One region of the Shewanella sp. ZOR0012 genome, then DNA from elsewhere that is predicted to be linked to it. Evidence: predicted binding sites of a transcription regulator. Region 1 holds the regulator's gene; each other region holds the start of a gene.

What was found. The regulator ArgR, encoded in region 1, controls arginine synthesis, uptake and breakdown. The targets are predictions, from matches to a motif close to ANTGAATANNTATTCANT.
Region 2: argC (N-acetyl-gamma-glutamyl-phosphate reductase) is a predicted target of ArgR. The motif match lies at 2,235-2,252, and genes of this name have one in related genera.
Region 3: argA (amino-acid N-acetyltransferase) is a predicted target of ArgR. The motif match lies at 5,507-5,524, and genes of this name have one in related genera.

Annotation. Positions count from the first base shown of each region.
Region 1 is NZ_JTLE01000094.1:3,623,486-3,633,530, reverse strand. It holds gene L976_RS17550 (ABC transporter permease) at 1-1,558, shown strand, start outside; gene L976_RS17545 (ABC transporter ATP-binding protein) at 1,555-2,604, shown strand; gene ggt (gamma-glutamyltransferase) at 2,747-4,459, shown strand; gene L976_RS17535 (Dyp-type peroxidase) at 4,663-5,604, shown strand; gene L976_RS17530 (LysR family transcriptional regulator) at 5,669-6,571, opposite strand; gene L976_RS17525 (NAD(P)-dependent oxidoreductase) at 6,691-7,323, shown strand; gene argR (transcriptional regulator ArgR) at 7,445-7,915, opposite strand; gene mdh (malate dehydrogenase) at 8,206-9,141, shown strand; gene L976_RS17510 (thiol-disulfide oxidoreductase DCC family protein) at 9,237-9,626, opposite strand; gene folM (dihydromonapterin reductase) at 9,838-10,045, shown strand, end outside.
Region 2 is NZ_JTLE01000094.1:1,689,293-1,699,337, forward strand. It holds gene ppc (phosphoenolpyruvate carboxylase) at 1-1,865, opposite strand, end outside; gene argC (N-acetyl-gamma-glutamyl-phosphate reductase) at 2,484-3,464, shown strand; gene argB (acetylglutamate kinase) at 3,496-4,278, shown strand; gene L976_RS09095 (ornithine carbamoyltransferase) at 4,291-5,196, shown strand; gene L976_RS09100 (argininosuccinate synthase) at 5,257-6,480, shown strand; gene argH (argininosuccinate lyase) at 6,564-7,931, shown strand; gene L976_RS09110 (penicillin-binding protein 1A) at 8,007-10,045, opposite strand, start outside.
Region 3 is NZ_JTLE01000094.1:469,410-479,454, forward strand. It holds gene L976_RS03925 (S9 family peptidase) at 1-1,498, opposite strand, end outside; gene slmA (nucleoid occlusion factor SlmA) at 1,633-2,226, opposite strand; gene dut (dUTP diphosphatase) at 2,258-2,716, opposite strand; gene coaBC (bifunctional phosphopantothenoylcysteine decarboxylase/phosphopantothenate--cysteine ligase CoaBC) at 2,713-3,945, opposite strand; gene radC (RadC family protein) at 4,076-4,753, shown strand; gene rpmB (50S ribosomal protein L28) at 4,875-5,111, shown strand; gene rpmG (50S ribosomal protein L33) at 5,118-5,291, shown strand; gene argA (amino-acid N-acetyltransferase) at 5,604-6,923, shown strand; gene L976_RS03970 (PH domain-containing protein) at 7,027-7,545, shown strand; gene rarD (EamA family transporter RarD) at 7,598-8,485, opposite strand; gene L976_RS03980 (thioesterase family protein) at 8,702-9,166, opposite strand; gene recQ (DNA helicase RecQ) at 9,442-10,045, shown strand, end outside.

The sequences.
Region 1 (10,045 bases):
GTTACTTCTTCAAGCGGCTCAGCCCGATGAGGCCGTTTTTGGTCATCTACTTTCTACTGTATTACCGACATACATCACTAATAGCTTATGGTTGATTCTGTGGGTGAGTATTGGCTCACTCTTGCTGGCGTTGCCCTGCGCTTGGTTAATGGCGCGCTGTGAATTTGTCGGTAGACGGTATTTGCAATGGGCTTTGTTATTGCCCTTGGCCATGCCAGCCTACATTGTTGCCTACGTGTATACGGATTTATTTGATTACGCCGGCCCAGTACAAAGGAGTTTGCGCGCGCTCTTTGGTTGGAGCTCACCGCAGGATTACTTTTTCCCTGATATTCGCACCTTAGGTGGTGCAGCGTGTGTGTTATCGCTGGTGTTATTTCCCTATATTTATCTGTTAGCGCGTACCGCGTTTATGGAGCAATCCTTAAGTTTGGCGTATGCATCAAGGATCATGGGCTGCTCGCCTTGGCAGAGTTTTTGGCGTTTATCTTTGCCAATGGCAAGGCCCGCCTTGGCCGTGGGTGTGGCATTAGTGGCGATGGAAACCGCAGCGGATTTTGCCACAGTTAACTACTTTGCCGTGCCAACCTTAACGACAGCCGTATATGACACTTGGTTGGGCTATGGCAATTTAACCGCCGCGGTAAAGCTCTCGGCCATTATCCTGCTGGTGGTGTTTAGCTTGATTGGCGTTGAGCGTTTTGCCCGCCGTAAGCAGCAGTTATTCCAAAAACAGTCCCGCATTCAAGCGAGCGATTTATATCGGCTCTCACCAATGCAAACCCTGTTTGCCCTCGGTTATTGCATCACCTTGTTACTGCTGGCCTTTGTGCTGCCAAGCGGAATTTTACTCTCCTACGCTATCGGTTATTTTGAGCAGAGCTGGGATTCGATTTTCTGGCAATTGAGCGTGAATAGCTTGAGCCTCGCGCTCATTACTAGCCTAGTGTGCTGCGCGATTGCATTGATATTGATGTTTATTCGCCGTGTGAGCCCAAGGACGAGTGATGCATTGCCATCGCGCTTGGCTTCAACTGGCTATGCTTTACCCGGAACGGTACTTGCCATTGGTGTATTGGTGCCATTAACCCTGCTCGATTTTGCGATTAACGACGTCGCCGATTGGTTGGGGATGGCAGGCCCTGGGCTCTTGCTCACTGGCAGTACGGCTGCGCTGGTTTTTGCTTTTTGTGTGCGTTTTGTGGCCATTGCGATTGGCAGTGTTGAGACTAGCTATAAACGCATCTCGCCCTCATTAGACATGGTGAGTCTAACACTTGGGCAAAGCCCTCGACGTTTGCTCCAAAGAGTGCATCTGCCGCTGCTCACTAAGGGATTATTTGCCGGGGCGCTGCTGGTGTTTATCGAAAGTATGAAAGAATTACCGGCGGCATTGTTGCTGCGTCCCATAGGTTTTGAGAATCTTGCGACCTATGTCTTCCAGTTTGTCTCAGACGAAAAGCTTGAATATGGCGCCTTGCCCGCCATTGTGATTGTGCTCGTGGGTTTAGTCCCGCTGATTTATTTAAACCGTTCTTTGGAGCAAGATAGCCGATGACCAGTACGCTCAATCTTCATCAAGTCCATAGTGATTATCAGGGCCAACAGATACTCAAAGGCTTAGATTTGACGCTGGCACAGGGGGAAATTCTTGCTCTGCTCGGCCCAAGTGGCTGCGGCAAAACCACCTTGCTGAGGGCGGTTGCAGGATTGCAGGCCATCAGCCAAGGTGAAATTCAAATTAATGGCAAGATTGTAAGCGGCGTCGGGCAGTTTGTGCCGAGTGAGCAACGGGGCATAGGGATGATTTTTCAAGACTATGCTTTATTTCCCCATTTGACTGTCGCCGAGAATATTCTCTTTGGTGTGGCAAAATTAACGCCAGCGCAGCGCAAGGCGCGGTTAGATGACATGCTCGCCCTAGTGAAACTTGAAGGCTTAGCCAAGCGTTATCCCCATGAGTTGTCGGGTGGTCAGCAGCAGCGGGTGTCGATTGCCCGCGCATTAGCCTATGAGCCGCAATTACTGTTACTCGACGAGCCTTTTTCGAATATCGATGCACAGGTGCGCCACAGTATGATGGCGGAGATCCGCAGCATTCTAAAGCAGCGTAATGTTAGTGCGGTTTTTGTTACCCATAGCAAAGATGAGGCCTTTGTGTTTGCCGATACCTTGGCCATTTTTAATCAAGGTGTGATAGTACAACATGGCCGAGCGGAAGACTTATATGCCGCACCAAATAGCCGTTATGTGGCTGATTTTCTGGGAAGTGGCAACTATTTACCCGCCGAGGTTGTTGATGGCCACCGTGTTGTCACTCCCATTGGTGAGCTGCGCAGCCTCACGCCCTTGTCAAAGTCTAATGCATTTAATGGCCAAGTGTTTTTGCGGCCACAGCAATTGGCGCTCAGTGCCGATGATGCGGGCGTAGGGACAATTACCGAGCGGCGCTTCCTCGGCGCATTTTGTCATTATTGGGTAAAAGTCGAGGCGGCATCCCACGCCCATTATGTCGAAGTACGTAGCCAAATTATGCAGTTCAATGTTGGTCAGCGAGTGGGCTTAAATACTGAGCCACATTCCCTAGTGCTATTTGAGTCTTAATGCCTAGGCCGCACTCGATATGCCAGTGTCTCAGCAGAAAGCATGACATTTTTGCTTACGTTTAACTTGGGTAAAAAACACCTAGATTGCTGATATTTTCAGCCTTCCTTGTTACCTTAATTCCTCCAGAGTGGGAGGAATTATGATAAAAACAATAAAATCAATTTGTACCTTAGTCACAGTGGCGACAGCAATGTCGTCATCGGGAGTGTTAGCCATGGATAGGATCACGGGTAAAGCCTTTGCGACGCGCTCAGAAGTGTATGCCACCCACGGAATGGCGGCGACCAGTCAACCGCTGGCGACACAGGTCGCGATTGATGTATTAAAACAGGGCGGCAGCGCTGTGGATGCAGCCATTGCAGCGAATGCCATGCTGGGCTTAGTCGAGCCGACTGGCTCGGGTGTTGGTGGTGATTTATTTGCCATTGTCTGGAGTGCTAAAGATAAAAAGCTCTATGGCCTTAATGCCTCCGGTCGCAGCCCCAAATCCTTAACGCTAGAGAAGCTAAAATCCCTCGGATTAGACTACTTGCCCCCTTTGGGGCCGCTACCCGTATCGGTTCCTGGTGCGGTGGATGGATGGTTCGAACTGCACGATAAGTTCGGCAAGTTACCAATGGCCGATAATTTAGCGCCAGCGATTCGTTATGCCCGCGAAGGTTTCCCTGTCTCCGAGTTGATTGCCTATTACCTTGAGGGCAGCGGTAAAAAGCTCGCTCAATTCCCCGGTTTTAAAGAAACCTATATGCCCAATGGCAAAATGCCTGCGGTAGGGGAGATCTTTAAAAATCCTGCATTAGCAAACACCTACGAGAAAATTGCCAAGGGCGGTCGCGACGCATTCTATAAGGGCGACATTGCCAAGAGCATAGATAAATACATTAAGGCTCAAGGTGGCTATTTAAGTTATGAAGACCTAGCCAGCCATACTAGCGACTGGGTTGAACCCGTATCGGCGAACTACCGTGGCTACGATGTGTGGGAATTGCCGCCCAACGGGCAGGGGATTGCTGCACTACAGATCTTAAAAACCATGGAGCCCTTCGATGTCGCCGCCATGGGCTTTAATAGTCCCGAATATGTGCACTTATTTGTAGAGGCGAAAAAACTCGCCTTTGCCGATCGCGCGAAATTTTATGCCGATATGGCCTTTAACAAAGTGCCTGTAAAAGAGTTGATCTCGCAGCAATATAATTACGATCGCGCCAAGTTAATTGATTTAAACAAGGCGGCTAAGAGTGTCGATGCGGGCAATCCTGCGCTGCAACATGGGGATACTGTGTATCTCACTACCGCGGATAAAGACGGCAACATGGTGTCGCTGATCCAGAGTAACTACCGCGGCATGGGCTCAGGTATGACGCCGCCGGATCTCGGCTTTGTGCTGCAAGATCGCGGGCAGATGTTCGATCTCACCGAAGGTCGATTTAACACCTATGCGCCGGGTAAGCGGCCCTTCCATACCATTATTCCCGCCTTTGTGACCAAAGACGGTAAACCTTGGCTCAGTTTTGGGGTGATGGGCGGTGCAACACAGCCGCAAATGCATGCGCAGATTATTATCAATCTGATTGATTTTAAAATGAACTTGCAAGAAGCGGGTGATGCCCCCAGAATTTTACACTCAGGTTCGACTGAGCCTACGGGGGAGATAATGAATGACGGTGGCTATGTGAGCCTTGAATCAGGCTTCCCCGTCGAAACTCGCCGTGAGCTGATGAAGAAAGGCCATGTGCTTCGCGATGTTCTCGGTGATTTCGGTGGTTATCAAGCCATTGGCTTTAATGCTGAAACGGGCGTTTACCGCGGTGCATCAGAAAGCCGAAAGGATGGTTATGCCGCAGGATATTAACGCATCACTCGTTTTGCTCTACTGAAGCGAATGCAGAATAGACAAAATTGACGAGGCGTAATGGCCTCGTCAATTTTTATATTTCAGCCTCAAAAGGCCTTTACATCACAAAGACGGACAAACTGTGCGTTACTTAATGTCATTTTCAGGTAAAGTTGCGGATAATATTGCCGAAAATGAATCGACAACAGGGTGATAACCAGATGGATATTCAAAATATGCCGCGTGAACAGTTAGGTGTGTGTGCAGAGGGAAACTTACATAGCGTCTATTTGATGTTTAATGCGAGCGACAACGATAACGTTGAATCGCAATTGCGTCCCTGTATTGCCAACGTTGCGCAGTATATTTATGAGTTGACGGATCAGTATTCCGACAGTGCATTCAATGGTTTTGTGGCCATAGGCGCCAACTATTGGGACAGTCTCTATCCCGATGCTCGCCCCGAAATGCTTAAGCCTTTCCCGGCGATGCAGGCGGGTAACCGCGAGGCGCCTGCTATCGAATACGATCTGTTTGTGCATCTTCGTTGCGATCGTTACGACATTTTGCATTTAGTCGCCAACGAAATCAGCCAAATGTTCGAAGACTTAGTCGAGCTAGTGGAAGAAGAGCGCGGCTTTAGATTTATGGATAGTCGCGACTTAACGGGCTTTGTCGATGGCACCGAAAACCCGAAAGGGCGTCATCGCCAAGAGGTCGCCTTGGTTGGGGATGAAGACCCTGAATTTAAGGGCGGCAGCTATATTCACGTACAAAAGTACGCCCACAACTTGAGTAAGTGGCATAGATTACCGCTTAAAAAGCAAGAAGATATTATCGGTCGTACCAAGCAAGACAACATCGAATACGAGTCGGAAGATAAGCCATTAACCAGCCATATCAAGCGGGTAAACCTCAAGGATGAAAACGGCAAGTCCATCGAGATTTTGCGCCAGAGCATGCCTTACGGCTCGCTCAAAGAACAAGGCCTGATGTTTATTTCAACCTGCCGCACGCCGGATCACTTCGAGAAGATGCTCCATAGCATGGTGTTTGGTGATGGTGCGGGTAATCACGATCACTTGATGCACTTCACCAGTGCGTTAACTGGCTCGTCGTTTTTCGCCCCAAGCTTAGATTTTTTGATGCAATTCGATAATTAACCCTTAGCAAATCACGACTAAACGCACTGAGCCTTAAAGCCTCAGTGCGTTTTTGTTTGTGGGCTTAACTCGCCGCTGTCCACTTATTGATATCGAGCTGCCATTGCTGAGCGGTAAAATCGATAAAGGCGCGCACTAGCGCTTGTTGGTAGCTGCGAGATAAGTACACGGCCCAGAGGGTTTGGCCTGGTGCCGTGTATTCGGGGAGCACTTCTTGCAGTTGACCGCTGGCCAGATATTGATTAGCTAAGTCACAGGGCAAGTAGGCAATGCCATGCCCGCGCAACGCGGCGCTGACCAGCACTCCCATTTCATTGGCCATCAGATTCCCCATAGGTTTTATCAGCTCACTCTGTTGCTCCTTGAGTAGCTGCCAATGTTGCTGCGAACTATGGATAAGGCAATTATGGCTGAGCAGATCGTTAGGGACGGTTAACGGCTCGGCTTGAGCCAAGTAACTGGGCGCGGCGCACAGCACAGCATCTATGCTCATCAATTTACGGGCAATTAAATTCTCATCGGGCTGCTCGGTATAGCGCAGTGCCACGTCCACCCGCTCATCCACTAATTGAGCAAAACTGTCCGACATTAACAGCTGAATATTGACCTTAGGATGCAATTTTATAAAGCGATCGACCACATCAAACAGACTGTGCTGCCCAAGTCCGACAGGCGTGGCAATACGAATACTGCCGACTAATTCAGTGTTATGACTATGGGCGCGGCTTTCCATTGCGGCGACTTCGCTCAGCACCCGCTGACAATATTGCAGGGCTTCTTCACCCTGTAAGGTCAGGCTAACGCTGCGGGTGGTGCGGTGTAGCAGGCGTAAACTGAGCCACTGCTCAATTTCTTGAATATGGCGAGAAACCTGTAAACGACTGAGGTCGAGGTGTTCTGCGGCCTTAGTAAAGCTGCCACAGTTGGCCACTTCGATAAAGCTACGCATGGCGGCGATTTTATCCATATATAATTACACCCATTAGTATCTCAATCTGAAACAATCCTGCTCATTTATCGATATTTATCACGCTAAGTATCGCAAGTAAACTGGTCTCAATTTAAATCAGCAGTGAGACTTATCAAATGAAAATTGCAGTATTAGGTGCATCAGGTTGGATTGGCGGAACCATTTTAAATGAAGCCTTAAGCCGTGGTCATGACGTCGTTGCCTTAGTGCGTGACCCAAGCAAGCTTGGTGAAACGGCGGCAGAAGTGCGTAGTGTTGACCTGACTCAGCCATTAACCGCTGAAACCTTTGCAGGCGTGGATGTGTTAATTGCTTCAGTGGGCGGCCGCGCCGAGCAGAATCACGGCTTAGTGGCGAAAACCGTTAATAATCTATTAGCCGTATTGCCACAGGCTAAAGTGCCACGTTTATTGTGGGTCGGTGGGGCTGGTAGTCTAGAAGTGGCACCGGGAGTAACCTTGGTTTCAAGCCCAGATTTCCCGCCCGCTTATAAGGATGAAGCTCTGGCTCAAGGTGAAGCATTAAAGGCATTTCGCGCCGCCAACACCACTGTTAACTGGACTTTTGTCAGCCCAGCGGCAGAGATCTACCCTGGTGCAAGCGAAGGCTCTTACCGTTTAGGTGGCGATAGCTTCTTTACCGATGCAAATGGCCGTAGCCGGATTTCGGTGAGTGATTACGCCAAAGCCATGCTCGATGAAGCAGAAAAAGCGGCGCATCCCAATCAAAGGATCAGTGTGGCTTACTAAGGCTGAGGAGTTTCGGCTAAATACTGTAACGTAAGCGGGACACAAGCCCTGAAATTAGGGTAATCCTGGACTGAAAAGCGTACAGTGGAAATAGAACAGGTCAGCAAGCTGACCTGTTTTTTTATTCTGCGTAGTTGAATAAAGATTTGATGGTTTCCAAGGTATCGGCGATATCTTGAATGCTAGATGGACAAATAAAGATCGTATCGTCACCCGCAATGGTTCCCAAAATCCCTTCAGGTTTACCGATGGAGTCTAACAAACGAGCAATTAATTGTGCGGCGCCTGGGCTAGTGCGGACAACAATCATCGCTTGGTTATGGTCAACATCGAGTACTAAATTCTTTAACGGGCTGCCCGCAGTGGGCACGCCTAATTCGGCAGGTAAGCAATAAACCATCTCTTGCTTAGCGTTGCGAGTGCGCACTGCACCGAACTTGCTGAGCATACGAGACACTTTAGATTGGTTTATATTAGTAAAGCCTTCTGCTTGCAAGGCGGTGACGATTTCACTCTGGGAGCCAAAGCGCTCCTCTTTTAAAATCGCCTTAAAAATTCTAACAAGGTCATCCTGATTCTTGGTCGTTTGCATAGTCTTATTCTTTATTCAAAAAAACAGGCTTATTCTGAATAGTTTTGGTTAAACTGTCAACAAATAACCATAATGACTGAATAAAAATGCAATTAACTCAATTTATGCTAATTCATTTATAAATGTATTTGTTGAACTAGAGTAAATATTCAACATTGCAACGCGCTGTTTTAGTAAATCTTTGAATCAACGACTAAGGGATAATTGAAATTAGCGTGACATTCCAGTAATGTGACGCCAACGCAAATTAGATCCATGTCACACATATCCGAGAAATAACGGAGATAACTATGAAAGTTGCTGTACTTGGTGCTGCTGGTGGTATCGGCCAGGCTCTTGCCCTACTGTTAAAAACTCAATTACCTGCGGGTTCTCAACTGTCTCTATACGATATCGCACCGGTAACTCCGGGTGTTGCGGTTGACTTGAGCCATATCCCAACTGCGGTTGAAATCAAAGGTTTTGCTGGTGAAGATCCAACGCCTGCCCTCGTGGGTGCTGACGTTGTGCTTATCTCTGCTGGTGTTGCACGTAAGCCTGGTATGGATCGTTCAGATCTGTTCAATATCAACGCAGGTATCGTTCGCAACCTGATCGAGAAAGTGGCTGTTACTTGCCCTAAAGCGCTCGTGGGTATTATCACTAACCCAGTAAACACTACAGTTGCTATTGCTGCTGAAGTGCTGAAAAAAGCAGGTGTTTACGATAAGAACCGTTTATTCGGCGTGACCACTCTGGACGTTATCCGTTCTGAGACTTTCATCGCTGAATTAAAAGGCTTAAACGTTGCTGACGTTAAAATCAACGTGATCGGCGGCCACAGTGGCGTGACTATTCTGCCATTACTGTCTCAAGTTGAAGGCGTGACTTTCTCTGATGAAGAAGTCGCTTCTTTAACTAAACGTATCCAAAACGCGGGTACTGAAGTGGTTGAAGCTAAAGCCGGTGGCGGCAGCGCGACGCTGTCTATGGGTCAAGCGGCATGCCGTTTCGGTATGTCTCTGGTTCGTGGTCTGCAAGGCGAAGCTAACATCGTTGAATGTGCTTACGTTGACGGCGGCAGCGAGCACGCTGAATTCTTCGCTCAACCAGTATTGTTAGGCAAAAACGGTATCGAAAAAGTACTGCCTTACGGTGAAGTGAGCGCATTCGAAGCTAACGCCCGTGATTCTATGTTAGATACGCTGAAAGGCGATATCAAACTAGGCGTTGATTTCGTTAAGTAATTCTTCTGAATTATGAGAAAACGGAGCCGAATGGCTCCGTTTTTTTATGCTTTAAACTTTGTTCTCTAAACAGGGGTTCTTAATCTTGAGTCTCGCTATTTAGGCAGTTGGCATTGGCTGTCACAGCGAGCTTTACCCGTCAGTAGATAGGAAATACGGTATCTGTGCTTGGCGAATCTCAGGTAGCACCAATCCGCAATAGGTTTGATAAGCGGTAAGCGTAGCACTTGTACCCAAGGGCGAGTGCCTGTGAGCGCCCATGCTTTGCAAGTGACATCGAGCCCGAGCAGCACTTGGCCGGAGGCGGTTTCGCCATGGAGAATGGTATTGGCGTAGTCTTTATCGATATAGCTGAATCTTGAGCTGAAATTGTCAGCATTAAGATCCACCAGTTCAATTCTGTCATCGGGATCGCGCGCTTTGAGTTGACGCATTTCGGCGCTACATAATGGGCAATTGCCATCGAAAAAAATCCGCAGTTCCATTAGGTCTACCTCTTACTGTGTGTCCCTGAGTATACGCAGTTGTCAGGCATTTAGATCGACATGTTTTCGGTTTTAATTGTTATACACTCTTGGCTAGAGGCATTAAGCTATTGCGATGAGTGACGTGATTGTGTGATTACGTGATTGTGCGATTAACAATCTGCCAAATGCGTTTGCTTTTAATCAGTGCTTGGCAAATAACAGGATGGATATGACAGCTCCCATTATTATCACTGGCGTGGGTAAACGTATTGGTTACGCCCTCGCGAAACACTTGCTCGCCCAAGGGCACAAGGTGATTGGCACCTATCGCAGCCATTATCCCAGCATCGATGAGTTGCAGTCTTTGGGCGCGACCTTAATCCAATGCGACTTTTACGATAATGCGCAGCTCCAAACCCTGATTGAGCAATTGAGCC
Region 2 (10,045 bases), 1.9 Mb from region 1:
TCACCTTGCTCGGTGACGCGAATACGGCCATCAACTGAGCCGGGCGGTTGCGACAGAATCGCTTTGTGAGCTGGGCCGCCGCCACGACCAATACTGCCTCCGCGACCATGGAACAGCGTCAGCTTAACGCCAGCCTGTTTACAGACGGCGACTAACTGCTCCTGCGCGCGATATTGCGCCCAAGCGGCTGCCATTACACCCGCATCTTTGGCCGAGTCAGAGTAGCCGATCATCACCTCTTGCATGCCTTTGGTATAACCACGGTACCAGTCGATATCGAGCAGTGCGGTAATGCACTCGGCGGCGTTATTTAAGTCGCTTAAGGTTTCAAATAGCGGCACAACCCGCATTGGATGCGTGCAGCCAGTTTCTTTGAGCAGTAATAATACGGTTAATACATCTGAAGGCTTGCTCGCCATCGAGATCACATAGGAGCCCAACGCCTTAGCAGGATGTTTAGCAATTAAACGGCAAGTGTTAAGCACTTCGGCCACGTCGGCGGAAGGTTGCCAGTTGCTCGGGATCAGCGGACGACGGTTACTGAGTTCGCGCAGTAAGAAGGCTTGTTTTTCGGTTTCATCCCAATGGTTAAAGTCACCCATACCTAGATAGCGGGTTAATTCTGCAAGGACATCGCAGTGACGGCCGGCGTCTTGGCGAATGTCGAGCCTAAGCATATGAATACCAAAACAAGCGAGACGGCGCAAAATGTCGAGCAGTAAACCGTTAGCAATCAAACGCATGCCACAGTCACATAAACTCTTATACAGCATCTCTAGCGGCGCTTTAAGATCGCTTTCTTGCCAAATCAGCGTCGACTTATCCACTTCAGGATTGTGGCCCTCAATACGGGCATTTAAGTAATCTATGGTGTCACGCAGTTTTTGTCTTAATGAGCGCAGCACAAAACGATAGGGTTCGCAGCTATTGTTGGTATAAGCCTTTAATTCATCATTAGCTTCTTCCATTGACAGTTCACCCACTAGCAACACTATATCTTTGAGGAATAAACGTGCCGCAGCATGGCGATTACGGTCTAACACTTCTTGGGTGACTTTGGCGGTCACAAAGGGGTTACCGTCGCGATCACCACCCATCCAGCTTGAGAAGCGCACTGGTGCAATATCTATAGGCAATTGCTGGCCAGTGCGCTCTTGTACTTGATCGTTGAGCTGCCTTAAAAAGTCGGGGACGGCGTGCCAGAGAGATTCTTCAATCGTCGATAATCCCCAGCGGGCTTCATCCACTGGCGTTGGGCGCTCACGGCGAATTTCATTGGTGTGCCAGATCTGAGCAATTAACTGACGCAGACGCAGATTAATTTGGCGACGTTCTCTATCGGATAATTGATCGTTTTCTTGCTCGGCGAGGCAATCCACAATCGCCGCATATTTTTGGATCAGTGTGCGGCGAGAGATTTCCGTTGGATGTGCGGTGAGGACTAAGTCGATATCAAGCGTCTTTAAGCAATCCAACATCTTGGTTTGATCGATACGGCCATTAAGCATACGGCCAAGCAACTGTTCGACCGGATCCGGTACACAAACCAGCTCATCACAGTTACGGCTAATAGTATGAAATTGTTCGGATAAGTTTGCTAGGTTGAGGAATTGGTTGAAGGCTTTGGCAAAAGGCACTAACTCTTCATCGGGGAGTGCGGTCAGCAGTTCTAGCATTTGCTCCCGTGCCGCCTCATCGCCACGGCGGGAATCTTTTGCAAGTTTACGAATTTGCTCAACCTTCTCGAGGAAAGAATCACCGAGGTGGGTGCGCATTGTATCGCCAAGGATCTGCCCTAACATACTCACGTTTGATCTTAACGACGCATACATGTCGGTCACATTGTCTGCCACATTACCTGCCATAGTTACTCCGAATAGAAAAACATCAAAATCCGCTTTGTATTAGCCCGCTAGCACAATACCCACCACAGAGGGCAATGGTCAACAGCAGAACTTATAACTTATACGACTGGCTTATCTGATATGCAACTAATCACGATAATTGTTGAAGAATATTCAATATAAATGCGAGCTAACGCAATATTTTATTATGTTTAGCCAAAGTGAATATGAACTGCATTATTTTGGCTTTGCGTACATGTATATCAGGTGTTAATAAAAAGGACTGATTTTTCAGTCTTTCATCCATAGATAACTGAGTTATAAAGAAGTTAGTGAGGTATTGTGTCATTTGCTAAGCGTGCTTGAACGAAGATTAAAGATAAAATTTAATAAAAATATATATTCACATATATTGCATAAATAGATCTTTGTGGTAGTCTAACCTGCAGTTGAGATGAGTCACCCATTGTGACCTGTAGAGTAAATATCATGATGTATAGCGTTAAGCCGTCAGTGAATAAAATAACGAGCCATTACGATTTCCCACGACGATAGTCCTGTCATCATAGATATGCGCTGTTGCGTATACGCTATTCATCTATTCTTTAAGTCTCTTTGATTTGGTTTATAAAAATACATATGAAAAATATCGCCATTATCGGCGCCAGTGGTTACACAGGTGCACAACTCACTGCTTTAGTCCATGCGGAGTCTGAATTATCAATTCAAGGCCTGTATGTCTCTGAAAATAGTTTAGATAAAGGTAGAGCTTTAGCAGATTTGTACCCTGTCTACAGCCACATTGACTTAGCTCTGTCACCATTGACTGAAGAAGCGAAGACTAAGATCGTCGCCGAGGCGGATGCCGTGGTGTTGGCGACCGAGCACTCGGTGAGTTTGCATTTAGCGGCTTGGTTCTACAACCAAGGTTTAGCCGTGTTTGACTTAAGCGGTGCCTATCGTTTCAGTGATGTGGCGCAGTACCCTAAGTGGTACGGTTTTGAGCACGAATATCCCGAGGTGCTAGCCAAGGCTGTTTATGGTCTTGCCGAGTGGAATGCCAAAGAAGTCGCCGCAACTAAGATGATTGCTGTGCCAGGTTGTTACCCAACAGCATCATTAACCGCTTTGAAACCATTAAAGAATTTACTGACGTCAGCCTATCCAGTGATCAATGCGGTTAGTGGTGTGACGGGCGCGGGTCGTAAGGCACAGTTGCATACCAGTTTTTGCGAAGTGAGCCTCACACCCTACGGCGTATTAGGTCACAGACATCAACCCGAAATTGCCACTCAATTGGGGCAAGAGGTGATCTTCACGCCGCACCTTGGCAACTTCAAGCGCGGCATTTTAGCAACCATCACGGTACAGCTAAAACCAGGCACCACCACCGCCGATGTGGCTGCGGCATACAGTGTTTATGACCAAGCTCCGCTGGTGACGGTGAAACAGAACCAGTTCCCGAAAGTAGATGATGTAGTGCTGACTCCGAATTGCCACTTAGGTTGGAAGTTTGATGAGAACAGTGGCTACTTAGTGGTTGCCAGTGCCATCGATAATTTGATGAAAGGCGCGGCGAGCCAAGCCCTGCAATGCATAAAGATTCACTTTAACCTTTAACCGTTCATCCTTATTTAAGAGAGTCGTCAAGATGTCTACCAACAACTCAGTATTAGTTCTTAAAGTCGGCGGCGCCCTGCTGCAGTGTGAAATGGGGATGGCGCGTTTAATGGATACCGCCGCAGCAATGATCGCAAATGGTCAGCAGGTGCTGATGGTGCATGGCGGCGGCTGTTTGGTCGATGAGCAATTAGCCGCAAACGGCATGGAAACCGTCAAGTTAGAAGGCCTGCGGGTGACCCCGCCGGAGCAAATGCCGATCATTGCCGGTGCTCTGGCCGGAACATCAAACAAGATCCTCCAAGGCGCAGCCACAAAGGCTGGGATTGTGAGTGTGGGTATGAGCTTAGCCGATGGCAACACGGTATCGGCCAAGATTAAAGATGAGCGTTTAGGTTTAGTGGGCGAGGTTTCTCCTAAAGACGCCACTTACCTCAAGTTTATTCTGTCCCAAGGTTGGATGCCGATTTGTAGCTCAATTGCCATGATGGACGATGGCCAAATGCTAAACGTGAACGCCGATCAAGCGGCGACGGTATTAGCTAAGTTGGTCGGTGGCAAGTTGGTGCTGCTATCGGATGTGTCTGGCGTGCTCGATGGTAAAGGTCAATTAATCCCTTCACTGAATGGTAAGCAGATTGCCGAGTTGGTTAAGCAAGGCGTGATCGAAAAGGGAATGAAAGTAAAAGTTGAAGCTGCGCTCGAAGTGGCGCAGTGGATGGGGCAGGCGGTTCAAGTGGCCTCATGGCGTGATGCAAGCCAATTAGTCGCATTAGCAAAAGGTGAGGCCGTGGGCACACAAATTCAACCATAAGCGGAGTAGGTTATGAAGCATTTACTATCGATAAAAGAGTTAACCCAGCAGCAGTTGCTGGATCTGATTACCTTAGCCAAGACGATTAAAGCGAATCCCGCAGAATATCGTCATGCACTGGACGGTAAGAGTGTGGTGATGTTATTTGAAAAGCCATCTCTGCGTACTCGTGTTAGCTTCGATATCGGTATTAACAAGCTCGGCGGCCACTGTTTATACCTAGACCAGCAAAATGGTGCCTTAGGTAAGCGGGAATCGGTTGCTGACTTTGCTTCTAACCTGTCCTGTTGGGCCGATGCCATTGTGGCGAGAACCTTCTCCCACACGACTATCGAACAATTAGCTGAGTTTGGTAGTGTGCCCGTGATTAATGCACTTTCGGATTTATATCATCCTTGCCAAGCTTTAGCCGATTTTTTAACCTTGGCCGAGCATTTTGAAAATATCAGTGATGCTAAGTTAGCGTATGTGGGTGATGGTAATAACGTTACTAACTCATTGATGTATTGCGCGGCCATTCTCGGTGCCACCATGACAGTGATCTGCCCTGCGGGTCACTTTCCTGATGGCTACGTTGTGGCCGAAGTGCAAGAGCTCGCGAGCCGATATGGCGGCAAGGTTGTACTGACTTCAGATATTGATGCGATTGAAGGTCACGATGCTATCTATACTGATACTTGGATTTCCATGGGAGATCCAACACCGTTAGCGGAAATTAAGGATAAGTTTGCACCTTATCAGGTCAATAAGGCCTTGATGGCGAAAGCGGGTGCTCACTTCTTTATGCACTGTTTACCCGCTCACCGCGGTGTTGAAGTGACCGATGAGGTCATGGATGGCGAAGGCTCCTTGATCCTGCAACAAGCTGAGAATCGGATGCACGCCCAAAATGCAGTACTGGTAACCCTATTTAGTTAATTTAACCCTGTTTAGCAGCCTACTTTCTCCAAGGTGAGAAACGAGTTATAGGAATTTAAGATGTCTATCGAGAACAAAAATACTGGCGTGAAAAAAGTCGTTTTAGCCTATTCGGGTGGTCTAGATACTTCGGCCATTATTCCTTGGTTAAAAGAAACCTACGACAACTGTGAAATCATCGCCTTTTGCGCTGACGTTGGTCAGGGTGAAGAAGAGTTAGTGGGTCTGACTGAAAAGGCATTAGCCTCAGGCGCGTCTGAATGCCATATCGTCGATCTGAAAGAAGAATTCGTTAAAGATTACATCTACCCAACCATGGCAACGGGGGCGATTTACGAAGGGACTTACTTGTTAGGTACTTCAATGGCGCGCCCAATCATCGCGAAGGCGCAGGTTGAAGTGGCGCGTAAAGTGGGTGCCGATGCCCTGTGCCACGGTTGTACCGGTAAGGGTAACGACCAAGTGCGTTTTGAAGGTTGCTTTGCGGCATTAGCGCCTGATTTAAAAGTGATTGCACCATGGCGTGAATGGACCATGCAGAGCCGTGAAGATCTATTGGCTTACTTAGCTGAGCGTAATATTAAGACTTCAGCTTCTGCCACTAAGATCTACAGCCGTGATGCCAACGCATTCCACATTTCCCACGAAGGTGGCGAGTTGGAAGATCCATGGAACGAGCCAAGCAAAGGTGTGTGGACGCTGACCGCCGATCCAGAAGATGCGCCAAACCAAGCAGAATATGTGTCACTCGAAGTTGAACATGGCCGTGTGACTAAAGTAAACGGCGAAGCTTTAACGCCATACGCTGCACTGATGAAGCTGAACGCAATTGCTGCACCACATGGCGTGGGTCGTATCGATATCACCGAAAACCGTTTAGTGGGCATGAAGTCTCGTGGTTGCTACGAAACCCCAGGCGGCACTGTGATGTTTGCCGCGCTGCGCGCGATTGAAGAGTTAGTACTGGATAAAACCAGCCGTACTTGGCGCGAGCAAGTGGGAGCCCAAATGGCGCACTTAGTGTACGACGGGCGTTGGTTTACACCGCTGTGTAAATCTTTGCTGGCGGCATCTGAGTCCTTAGCCGAGTCTGTCAACGGTGAAGTTGTGGTGAAACTCTACAAAGGTCACGCGATTGCCGTTAAGAAACGTTCGCCAAACAGCTTGTACTCTGAAGCGTTTGCGACCTTCGGTGAAGACCAAGTGTATGACCAAAAACACGCTGAAGGCTTTATCCGTCTGTACTCGTTAGCGAGCCGTATCCGCGCGCTCAACGCTAAGTAATAGGCAGACTTAAAGGGCGCCTAGCGCCCTTTTTTATATCTTAAGTTTTAACGTATTCAAAGCAGTGACCGAGGGGATTGAGCATGGCTTTATGGGGTGGAAGATTTCAGGGCGAAACCAGCGCGCTATTTAAATTATTCAACGATTCACTGCCTGTGGATTACCGTTTGTTTGAGCAAGATGTGGTCGGTTCTATCGCTTGGGCCGATGCAATTGCTAGCGTCGGCATTATCACTGCCACTGAATGCAGCGACTTGAAGAAAGCGTTGAACGAGCTGCTGGTGGAAGTGAAGGGCGATCCTGCGATTATTCTCGCCTCGGGCGCGGAAGATATTCACAGTTTCGTGGAATCTGCGTTGATCGCCAAAGTCGGCGATCTGGGAAAAAAACTCCATACGGGCCGTAGCCGTAACGACCAAGTCGCTACCGACTTAAAACTCTGGTGCCAATCCGAAGGTGCGGCATTAGTGGCTCGCCTACAAACCTTACGCAGCGAACTTATCGCGCTCGCGGAGCGTGAATTCGACGCTGTAATGCCAGGTTACACTCACTTGCAACGCGCTCAACCTGTGACCTTCGGCCATTGGTGTTTAGCCTATGTGGAAATGATTGAGCGTGATCTTAGCCGCTTAACCGATGCCTTAAAGCGCGCCAATACCTGTCCGCTCGGTTCGGGTGCATTGGCGGGCACAGCCTATCAAATGGATAGACATGCGCTTGCAGCAGCACTGAACTTTGCTTCGCCAACCTTAAACAGTTTGGACAGCGTGTCGGATCGCGACCATGTGGTTGAGCTGTGCGGAGCCGCCTCAATCAGCATGATGCACTTAAGCCGCATGGCCGAAGATTTGATTTTCTTCAACACGGGTGAAGCGAGTTTTATCTCCTTGAGTGACGAAGTGACCTCAGGCTCGTCCTTGATGCCACAAAAGAAAAACCCCGATGCGCTGGAGCTGATCCGCGGTAAAACGGGTCGTGTGTACGGCAGTTTAGTGGGTATTCTCACCACCATGAAAGCCCTGCCTCTGGCCTACAACAAAGACATGCAGGAAGACAAAGAAGGCTTGTTCGACGTGGTCGACAGCTGGGCAATCTGCTTAGATATGGCGGCGCTGGTATTATCTGGCTTAGTGGTGAATCGCCCGAATGCGCTGTTAGCCGCGCAGCAAGGTTATGCCAACGCGACCGAATTGGCGGATTATCTGGTGTCTAAGGGCATGCCGTTCCGTGAAGCGCACCATGTCGTCGGTGTGGCCGTGGTTGCGGCGATCGCTAAGAAGATCCCGTTAGAAGGTTTTACGCTGGCCGAGTTTAAAACCTTTGCCGATATCATCGAAGATGATGTGTATCCCAACCTTACCATCGAAGCCTGTTTGGCAAAACGTGATGTCCTCGGCGGCACAGCGTTGACTCAAGTTAAGCAAGCGATTGCGGCTAAAAAAGCGGGTTAATGGCAAAGTAGGTTAATCTTAGATGAGCAATAAAAAACGCGACTCAAGGTCGCGTTTTTTTATTGCTATTTACGGCTATTGGAACAAGTCATCCGCTGGCGCATCGATGAAGAGATTATTTTCATCTTGGCTTTCACTGATATATTCCTTCGGCTCAGTGCCCGAGATAAAGTATTCAAAATCACTGGTGTAATCAGTTTTACGAGTGAGCTTGCCTGTTGCAAGGTCGATCCGCACCGAGACGATTCCCTCTGGTGGAATCGCCGTGGTTTCTGGGACGCCTTTAAGCACGTTATTCATAAATTCGTTCCAGCCAGGCCCTGCGGTCTTAGCACCGGCTTCGGTCCCGGTGATTTGATCTTTTTCACCATTAGCGTTCCAAGCGGTTCTACCTAACTGGCGACCATGATCGTCAAATCCCACCCAGAAGGTGCTCGTCAGCGTTGGGCCAAAACCACTGAACCACGTATCACGAGATTCGTTGGTTGTCCCCGTTTTACCTGCAATATCATGGCGTTTAATTAATTGCGCCGCACGCCAAGCTGTACCTTGCCAACCTGTGCCTTTACTCCAATCGCCGCCACCCCAGATCACGCTCTTCAGCGCTTCGGTGATCAGGAATGCCGTTTGTTCGGAGATAATTTGCGGTGCGTAACGGCCAGTTTGTTCAAAGCAATGGGCAACTGGCTCATCGGTTTGCGCCGTTGGCTCACTAAAGCCCATTGGGTCGCTACTCGGTTGGGTTAGATTACCACTTGGCTTACAAGCTAAGGTTGGATTGGCTTTTTCAATTACATTACCGAAGGAGTCTTCTACTCGTTCGATATAGAAAGGTTCAACCAAGAAGCCACCATTCGCAAACACGTTGAAAGCCGCTGCGACTTGTAAGGGCGTTACCGAAGGTGAACCGAGGGCTAAGGACTCGTTACGAGGTAGGTCGTTAGGGTCAAAGCCAAACTTAGTCAATTCGGCGATAGCCGCATCTAAACCAATATGGCGCATGGCGCGAACCGACATTACGTTGATCGATTGCGCTAAGCCCACACGTAAACGCGTTGGGCCACCATAGATATCGGGCGAGTTTTTCGGCCGCCAGGCAGTACCTTGGCTAATATCGGGTTTATTAATCGGTGCGTTGTTAATCAGAGTCGCGAGCGTAAAGCCTCTTTCTAATGCAGCAGCATAGATGAAAGGTTTAATATTCGAACCTAATTGGCGTTTAGCCTGAGTCACGCGGTTGTATTGGCTTTGGCTAAAGCTGTAACCACCTACTAAAGTACGGATAGCGCCATTTTCCGGATCGAGTGACACTGTGGCACTCGCTACTTCGGGGACTTGCGATAATTGTAAGTACTGGCCATTGTCGCGGATCCAAATACGCTCGCCTACTGTCAGCATGTCTGAAGCCGATTTAGGTACCGCACCTTGGCGTTTATCATTAATAAATTTACGCGCCCATTTCAAGCCATCCCATTTGATGACTTTGGTTTCACCTTTAGCGGTTAATACACTGGCTTGCTGTCCATCAATGCTTAATACCGCGGCAGGTTGTAACTCTTGGACGGGTGTGACTTTAGCCAGTTCAGCTTTGATTTGTGCATTATCAGGCTTAGCACCTGTCCACAAAACAGCAGCAGGACCGCGGTAGCCATGACGTTCATCATAGGCATAAACATTATTGCGTAATGCTTGCTGCGCTAACAGCTGGAGATCGGATGAAATCGTGGTGTAGACGTTATAGCCATTGGTATAGGCTTCTTCTTCACCATATTTTTGCACCATGTAATCCCGGGCCATTTCAGAAATATAAGGGGCATAGAGATCGATTTCGGCACCATGATATTTGGCTACGAGTGGCTCCTGGAGTGCGGTTTGGTACTCCGTTTTGCTGATATACCCCACTTCATTCATCCGCATCAACACCACGTTGCGACGAGCGAGAGCGCGGGAAGGTGAAGTAATGGGGTTAAGCGTTGAGGGGGCCTTTGGCAAGCCAGCAATCATACTCATTTCAGACAGAGTCAGATCTTGGACGTTTTTGCCAAAATACACTTGAGCGGCTGCGCCAACGCCATAGGCTCTTTGGCCTAAATAGATACGGTTAACGTACAGCT
Region 3 (10,045 bases), 3.2 Mb from region 1:
CGTCTATTATGTCGTGCTGAATATCGGAGCCCCATTTTCGATAGCCAGCTTGCTGGAAGGCCTCACCATAACCACCTGAGCCGCGGAAGTTAACCTGCAACACCGCCATGCCGTTTTGGGCAAGTAATTGATTTTGTGGATCAAATCCCCACCAGTCACGAATGCCATGGGGACCGCCATGGGGATTAACGACCAAGGGTAAATTTTTGGCTTCTTTGCCGAAGGGTAAGGTTAAATAGCCATGTATTTTCTGGCCATCGCGGTTAGTGAAGCTAATAGGTTTGACCTCCGCCATTTGCTCTGGGTCGAGCCATTTACGGGCGGCGGATAGATACTCTAGCTTGAGCTTTTTCGTATCAAACACATAGTAATCACCGGGATTGCGGTCATTAAATGCAATCACCACCAATTGCTCACCATTACGGGTTTCGCTGACAATCCGTACTTGATGCCCAGGTAGGGCAGCAATTAAATCCTTAAGTAGTTTGGCGTGGCTGTCGTTGTTATCCACAAAGGCATAGCTTGGATAGCCATTTTCAAACTCAACGGCATAAAGCTGCTTATTGGTACCGTTGATCCAGAAGTTATTGGGATCAACGACCTCATCTTGAATGATCTCGGCCTTCTCGCCTGTTTCGAGGTTGATGCGATAGACGCCTAAGGTTTCAGTGCCTACTCGACCCGCAGCATAGATGGTATTTTTATTATCAGCGAAGGAGATCGGTGTAAAATCACTTAAGCCAAGGTTGAGTTTATCGGTATTTATCCACTCGCCATCTTTGCGGTAAAACACTTTAGTGATGTTTTTGCTGTCTTTCCCTGCCACAAAGCGGACTTCACCATCATGGTCGGTCATAAAGCGAGCTTGGCCTATGGGAGAGCCTGTGATGCGTTTACGCACCCCGCTAAAAAGGTCAACGCGGTAGACATCCTGAGGCGTTTCACTCAAGTCAGGGGCACCAGTCCATGGGAGCGCATTGACCAGCATATAGCGTTCATCATCCGGAAGAGGATCCAGAATGAATGCTGTGGCATTTATGGCGGTGTTTTTCTTGATATTTGAACCTGTCTGTTGCTCACCGCTGTTATATCCAAAGAGATATTTAGGGCGAGAACCATCGGCGTTGACCGCCATTAATTCGCCGTAGTATTGGGGCACATCGCTCCAGCCCTTAAGGTATTCTTTTGCCAGTACAATACGCTCGCTATTGGCCCATTCATAGGTGCCTACCTGGGCGTTGCTTGGGAAGCGAATCGCATTCAGCAGTTTTTTGGTTTGAGCATCTAATACTATGAGTACATTTTTACCCTCAACACTGGTAATTGCACTTAAGTATTTGCCGGTAGGTGATATTTTCACATCAGCGTACTCATCACCGCGACTGAATAATTGTGATTGTGATAATGCATTCTTGGCCGATGTTTCAGCCGCGAATGTGTTGATTGGCATGATGGGTAAGCAAATTACGGCCAATGCAGCAAATGGCAAAGATTTCATCTGACATCCTTGTAATATTATTGTGGTTTTAGTTTTAACAATGTGTAAACAAGATTAAAGCAAAAGCACTACTGATACAAGGAGTCGGGATAAAAGAAAGGACGGTGATTACCGTCCTTTATGTTGATAAATCATTAGCTTTGCAACAGCTGATGCTGAATAAAGCGCCACTGTTCATCGAAGTGTTGTGTGGGTTTTAGTTTAAACTCACTGCGGACAAATTGAGCAATTCGCCCCTCTGCGAAGGCTAACAGCAAATTAGCTAAAATAGCCTCATCTAAATTAAAGCCTTTGCCTTCTCGCAGGGTCTTTTCCCGCAAAATTTGCTTAAGTTGAGTTTCTATTTTTGCAAATAGCGTACTAATGCGGCTACGCAGACGCTCATTTTCACCTAAAAGCGCATCACCATTGAGGACGCGCGAGATCCCTGGATTACGCTCGGCAAAAATCAGCAGTAGTTGCAGCACCAGTTGACAGCGTTTCATGGTGTCTTTTTCATCATCCATGATGATGTTGATACGAGAGAGTAATGACTCTTCAATAAACTCAATTAACCCTTCGAACATCCGTGCCTTACTCGGGAAGTGGCGATAGAGTGCCGCTTCCGATACGCCGACTTCTGAGGCGAGTTTAGCGGTGGTAATACGTTGTCCTGGGCTGGTTTCTAGCATTTGTGCTAGGCATTGCAGTATGTGTTCACGACGATTAATTTTTGGGCTTACAGCCATTGCAGTATCCTTCGCTCAATAACGATTCAGGTTATTTAGTGCCAGAATGGCCAAATCCACCTTCACCACGGTCTGAGCTATCGAACTCATCAACGAGTTTGAATTGTGCTTGTACCACAGGGACAAACACCAGTTGTGCGAGACGATCACCGATTTCTAAGGTAAATGGGGTATCGCTGCGGTTCCAACAAGAGACCATTAAGGGCCCCTGATAATCCGAATCGATAAGCCCAACCAGATTTCCAAGGACGATACCGTGCTTATGCCCAAGGCCTGAACGCGGTAAAATCACTGCTGCAAGGCCTGGATCGGCTACGTGGATGGCGATACCCGTTGGGATTAACTGAGTTTCTCCTGGGGCTATCGTCATTGTGGTATCTATCATGGCGCGAAGATCCATGCCTGCGCTGCCTGGTGTGGCATAGGCAGGCAGCGGGAATTCAGAGCCAATACGGGAATCGAGGATCTTTAATTCAATCGGTGTTTTCATTTGTGTTGTTTTTCTTTCACTATCAACGAAAGTAATTGCCGAGCCAACGTGAGTTTATCGGTAGCAGGCAAATCTTGACTACCCTGTGGCCAGAATACGCGCAGGGCATTGGCATCGGCGTTAAAGCCTAGACCAGCAACGGATACATCGTTTGCCGCGATCATATTCAAATTTTTACGTTTGAGTTTATCGCGGGCGTAGGCTTCTACATCATGGGTTTCTGCGGCAAATCCCACCATAAAAGGACGGTTTGCCAAGCTTGCGACCGTCGCTAAGATATCAGGATTCCTCACCAGCGCAAGTTGCATTTCTTCCGCTGACTTTTTGATTTTACTGGTGGCAATATCGCTGACGCGATAGTCAGCAACCGCCGCACAGCCGATAAAAATATCTTTTTTATCAACATGGTTCATCACCGCCTCGAGCATGTTTTGCGCCGATTCGACATCGATTCGTGTCACCCCTTCAGGCGTGGCTAAATTTACGGGTCCTGCGACCAAGGTCACAACTGCGCCCATATCGGCCGCGGCCTTCGCTAAGGCAAAGCCCATCTTGCCTGAGCTGTGATTAGAGATATAGCGTACAGGATCGATGGCTTCGCGGGTTGGGCCTGCAGTGATCAGTACCGATTGGCCTGCTAGCGGTTGTGACTCCTGTTCAGCATAGACATCTTTTGTTGCAAAAAAGCGACTCGCGAGTTCGACAATTTCGAGCGGTTCGAGCATGCGGCCAGGGCCCACTTCACCGCAAGCTTGACTGCCACTTGCCGGTCCCCATAGGGTGTAACCACGGCTTTGTAAACTGGCTAAATTGGCTTGAGTGGCGAGATTACGATACATCTGCTGATTCATCGCAGGGCAGAGCGCAATTGGCGCTTCAGTGGCAAGACAAGTGGTTGTGATTAATTCATCTGCCATGCCTGCATTGATTCGGGCGAGAAGATTTGCTGTAGCGGGGGCGATAATCACTAAATCGGCCCAGCGCGCCAGTTCAATATGCCCCATCGCAGCTTCGGCAGCGGGATCGAGTAAGCTCGATGATACCGGATGCCCTGATAAGGCTTGCAGTGTGAGTGGGGTAATAAATTCTATCGCACTTTGGCTCATGACCACACGTACATCAAAGCCGCGTTCTTTTAAGCGGCGCACTAAATCCGCACTTTTGTAGGCCGCAATGCCGCCACCAATACCCAGTAGGACGTTTTTCGTTATCAGGCTCACAGACATCATCCGAGATTGAAATCATGCCGCCAACCATAACACAAAGCAGCGAATGTGAGTGACTATCCTAGTTCAAAAAAACTCAACCATACTCAGTAAGCTGCAATTAAGTCAGCGTGTGTAATCACAGGGAGGTGTTATGACGATAAAGGACTGGCCAACAGGAGAGGGACCAAGGGATAAGCTCTTGCAAAAGGGGGCGGCCCATTTGTCTGATGCGGAATTACTGGCGGTATTACTACGTAATGGCCTGTCGGGGCTGAATGCGGTGGATTTGGCTCGCGCCCTCATTCAAGAATTTGGCGGGCTAAGAAGCCTACTTTGTGCCCCCAAAAGTCAGGTGTGTCGACTTCCGGGCGTAGGCCCTGTAAAATACGCCCAGCTTCAAGCTGCGGCTGAATTAGCGCGGCGTGTTGCCCAAGAAAATCTGCATAGAGGTCAGGTTTTGACAAATCCCGATTTAACTCGGGACTATTTAATGAGACAATTAGCCGATCGTTCCTATGAAGTGTTCGCAATTTTGCTGCTGGATAGCCAGCATAGAGTAATTCAGTTTGTTGAATTATTCCGCGGCACCATAGATTCAGCCTCAGTGTATCCGCGTGAAGTGGTGAGCTTAGTGCTTGAAAAAAAGGCAGCTGCCGTTATAGTGTGTCACAATCATCCGTCTGGTATTGCCGAGCCCAGTCAGGCTGACAGACGAATAACTGAGCGATTAAAAAATGCGTTAGCAACCATAGACGTATCCTTGCTGGATCATATGGTTGTAGGTGATCGAGAGATAGTTTCTTTTGCGGAACGAGGCTGGATTAATTAATCTAACACTTGATCTTCACTCTGTGATCGTGTATAAAATGCGCCCTCTTTGTGCCTCGGGCGACGGCCATACGAGGTACATTAATGCTCGAGCGTTAAAATTGTTTTTGGAGAAGATTGACATGTCAAGAGTATGCCAAGTTACTGGCAAGAAGCCGATGGTTGGTAACAACCGTTCGCACGCAAAAAACGCGACCCGTCGTCGTTTTTTACCTAACCTACAAAACCACCGTTTTTGGTTAGAAGAAGAAAAGCGTTTCGTGCAGTTACGTGTATCTACTAAAGGTATCCGTCTGATCGATAAAAAAGGTATTGAAGTTGTTGTTGCTGAACTTCGTGCCCGTGGCGAGAAGGTGTAATAGATCATGGCTAAAGCTAAAGGTAATCGTGAGAAGATCAAATTAGTTTCAAGCGCTAAAACTGGTCATTTCTACACAACTGAAAAAAACAAGCGTAACATGCCAGAAAAAATGGAAATCAAAAAATTTGATCCCGTTATTCGTCAGCACGTTATCTACAAAGAAGCAAAAATCAAGTAATCTTGGTTTCCTGTTTCGAGAAAAGCCCCTTATCTAAGGGGCTTTTTTTTGGCTTTTCGTCATCAAGATGAGATAAATCTGCCCCATACTTGGCGAGCGCGACTAAATCATATTTGGTTAAAAAAATGTGATCATTTATCAAAAGTGCAATTTTTTGAAAATATAAGCACTTTATTGTATTAAAACTGCATTTTAATGAGAATAAATTCTTTATTGGTGAATTAAAATGCAATACTATACGCGGGTTTTCGTTATTCACTCCTGGTAAGCCATTTTGGGGTTACCAGCTTAAATATGAGGTGTAAACAACGCGTGCGTACCACTGAACTGGTTGATGGATTTCGTCATTCTGCCCCTTACGTTAATGCCCATAGAGGGAAAACCTTTGTGGTGATGTTGGGTGGCGAGGCTTTAGCACAAAATCAATTTCGCGGCATTTTGAATGACGTGGCGTTGTTACACAGTTTGGGTATTAAAGTGGTGTTGGTGTATGGCGCGAGGCCGCAAATCGATGCAGCGTTAGCCGCCAATGGGATTGAACCCGCCTACCACGAAGGTGTACGTATCACGGATGAAGACTCACTCAAAGTCATTAAGCAAGTCGCGGGTGCATTACAGTTTGATATTACCGCGCGTTTATCGATGAGTTTAAGCAATACGCCGATGCAAGGTGCGCAAATTAACTTAGTCAGCGGTAACTTTGTGATTGCTCAGCCACTGGGCGTCGATAATGGTGTGGATTTTTGTCTAAGCGGCAAAGTGCGCCGTATCGATACTCAAGGGCTTAAGCGTCAGCTCGATAACCACTGTATCGTGTTGATGGGGCCGATTGCTGCATCCGTCACTGGCGAAAGCTTTAACCTCACGGCCGAAGAGATTGCCACTCAGGTTGCTATCAAGCTGAAGGCCGACAAGATGATTGGCTTTAGTTCGCAAAATGGCATCCTCGATCGCAATGGCGATGTGATTGCCGAATTAATGCCAAATGACGCGCAAAACATTCTTAATAAGCTCGCTGAGCAAGGTTCTGCCTGTGTGGGCACTATGGCCTTCCTCAAGGCGAGTATTGATGCGTGCCGCAATGGGGTGCCACGTTGTCATTTGGTCAGTTACCTCGATGACGGCGCCTTGCTGCAGGAGTTGTTCTCCCGTGAAGGCATAGGTACGCAAATCGTAACAGAAAGCGCTGAGCGCCTGCGCCGCGCATCGATTAGCGATATTGGCGGCATATTGAATTTAATCCGTCCTCTGGAAGAGCAAGGCATTTTAGTGCGCCGAAGCCGTGAGCAGCTTGAGATTGAGATCGAGCAGTTTATGTTGATTGAGCGAGACGGCTTAGTGATTGGCTGCGCGGCTCTGTATCCGTTCGAGGAGGATAACGCCGGTGAGTTTGCCTGCTTGGTGGTACATCCAGATTATCGCGATGCGGATAGGGGCAGTCTGCTGCTGAAAAACATCATAGGTCAGGCGCGTCATCGGGGTTATTCCCGTTTATTTGCCTTGACTACCCGTAGCATTCACTGGTTCTTAGAGCATGGCTTTGTGATTGAAGATGTGGATGCATTGCCGCAGAAGAAAAAGCAGCTGTATAACTATCAGCGCCGCTCTAAAATTCTCGCCCTTGATCTGTAAGCTTTTTACGCTTGATAAGATGCCAGCCTAGCGCTGGCATTTTTGTTGACATAATATGTCTTTGTTGGCAGATTAAGCTTTTCTTCCTTAAGGACTGCCCACCATGGTGACTCAGTTTTTCTCCCTCGCACCTCTGACTCAAACTTCAATTTTAAGCTTTATTATCTTGTTGTTAGGTTTAGCTGGCGTACTGTGGATGTTGTGGGTTAAACCTATGCCGAAAGTGGCTAAATCGGCGAGCTTAGGCATCTTGTTAGTAATGATTGGCGGATTTTCTTGGGTGTTTTATCAATCCCATAATGCTGAAATCGCGCTAACCGACACCGAGCTAAAACTCGATATTCCCTTCTATAAAGTGCAATTAGCGCGTTCCGAACTGTTAGTCGAGCAGGCGCGTCTTATCGACTTGAAGCTGGAGGCGGATTTGGTACCCAGCTTTAAAACCAATGGTATCGGTATGCCAGGGTTTCAACTCGGCTGGTTTAATTTGAAGGGGAAGGGCAAGGCATTTGTGGCAGTGACGGATAAATCCGAGCTAGTGTTAGTGCCAACGACGCGAGGCTACAATCTGCTCTTATCTGTACCCGAGGGCGAGAAATTTTTAGCCCAACTACAAAAGTAGCAGGTCCAGTACACTTACCACTACTTTTGTAACCATTGGCTACAGCGCGATATTATCGCGCCGTTTTGCGTTTATAGGCCATATCGAAGGTGAACACCAGCAGGGCGCTCCAGATAAAACCAAAGGTGATACTCTTCTCTGCATCGAAGGGTTCATTGAATAAGGTTACTGCGAGAATAAACATAATACTCGGGCCGATATATTGGAAAAAGCCGAGCATAGACAATGGAATGCGTACCGCTGCACCAGCAAAACACAATAGTGGAATCGTGGTAACAATCCCGGCTGCCATCAACAATAAATTAAGGTGCCAATCGTTGGTGAGCATATTCGCCGTGGCGCTATCTAAGGTCGCAACCAGATAAACCAATGCGACCGGTAGCAGAATGGCGGTTTCGACTAGCAGACCCGATTTAGCATCCACGTTGACCTTTTTACGTAGCAGCGCATATACCCCGAAGGTGCCCGCTAAGGCGAGGGAGACAATGGGGATTGAGCCGAATGAGACTAATTGGAGCAGCACGCCAGTACTCGCCAGCGCGACAGCAAACCATTGCAACTTACGTAATCTTTCCCCTAAAAACAGCATGCCGAGCAGCACATTGAGTAATGGGTTAATAAAATAGCCTAGGCTAGCATCGAGCATATGATCATTATTCACTGCCCAGATAAAAATCAACCAGTTACCTGCAATTAATAGGGAGGTGATGGTGAGTACGAGTAGCTGTTTTGGCTGTTTAAACAGCTGGCGCAGTTTTCCAAAGCCACCGATAAACAGCATGATGATCACCATAAATACAAATGACCAGATCACCCGATGCAGTAAAATTTCGGTCGCCGAAACATGGTGGAGTAGTTTGAAATATAAGGGCGCAAATCCCCACATACAGTAAGCACTGACGGCAAGTAGGATCCCTTTGCGGTATTCGGTATCAGGCATGAGACATCTTCGAAGGACAACAGGACGGCGATTGTAGGAGGCTATGGGAATTGACTCAAGGTGTGTACAGCCGCCTTTTTCGTTACAGGATGTCTCTAATGGCGAGAGCTCAACAAAAAGAATAGGGGAAAAACCTGAATAATCAAGGTGTTTCCCTTTTGTTTATTGATGTTGAATGCGATAAAGAAATCTTGAAAAACCATGGGTGACAACGGACTATCCCACCATATAAGTGCCAGTGCCGAAGGCGATATGGGTTCCTTGCTCGTTGTGTAACTCCATTCGGCAGACCGAGACGCGATTGCCAGCTCGGATCACACTGCCAGTGCCAGTGAAAATCTTTCCACGCCCGGGGCGCAGGTAATCGACACGCATATCAATAGTGCCTAAGGTTTGCAGCCGTTGCTGTAACTCTTCAAGCGTCCAATCATCACGGCTAGCGACCAGTCCTGCAAAGGCGGTGAGCCCTCCTACGACATCAAGCACTGTGGCGGTGACACCACCGTGGAGAATTTGTTGATGAATATTGCCAATGAGCTCTGGCTTCATATTGATCACCACTTCAACGCCATCTATGTCGTAGCGCTTGATATCCAGACCCAATAAATTATGAAACGGCACGTGCTGGTCAAACACTTCGGCAACACGTTTGAGTACTTCGGCTTGAATTGGGTTTGTCATGCAGTTCGTCCTTGTAGGCTGTAGGGCTTCTTAGAATAGGGTCGAAGTGTGCGTAATGGCATTCGACTTAGAGCAATTAATCTACCGCTAAGCCTATGCCTAATGCAACTTAAGCCGCTGTGCTGGCAAATCGTCTTCGGTGTTGTGATGAGCAGTGGAAGTAGGCTAAGTCTATCCTCTGGTTGTTAGCGTGGGTCAGTTTGGGCAAGATGGCGCAAGACAGGAGCGATTCTGTCCTTTAGAATAGGCGCCCTTACTTTTTAGCTAGAAGATCCATGGAAACTCAGTTACTCGACATACATGATGATCCGCTGTCCCAACGCCTAGCGCAGGTGTTTGGTTACCGTGACTTTAGGGACGGTCAACGCGAGATTATCGAACGTGTATGCAGTGGTGAGGACTGCCTGGTGATCATGCCCACCGGCGGCGGTAAGAGTCTGTGTTACCAGTTGCCCGCACTGCTGATGCCTGGCATCACTATCGTGGTTTCACCACTGATTTCATTGATGAAAGATCAGGTCGACAGCCTGTTACAGACGGGGGTTAATGCCGCTTATTTAAACTCATCGCAGCCGCGGGAGCAGAGTGTAGAGGTGCTTAGGCAGTTGCATCGCGGCGAGCTCAAACTGCTGTATGTGTCCCCCGAGCGGTTGCTAACGGCTGATTTTATCGAGCGCATGCAGTCACTGCCGCTGTCGATGTTTGCTATTGACGAGGCGCACTGCATCAGCCAGTGGGGGCATGATTTTAGACCCGAATATGCCGCCCTTGGGCAGTTAAAGCAGCTCTTTCCCCATGTGCCAATGATGGCGCTCACCGCCACCGCGGATCAGGCGACGCGACAAAATATTTGCGAGCGCCTAGGGATTAATCCCTTTA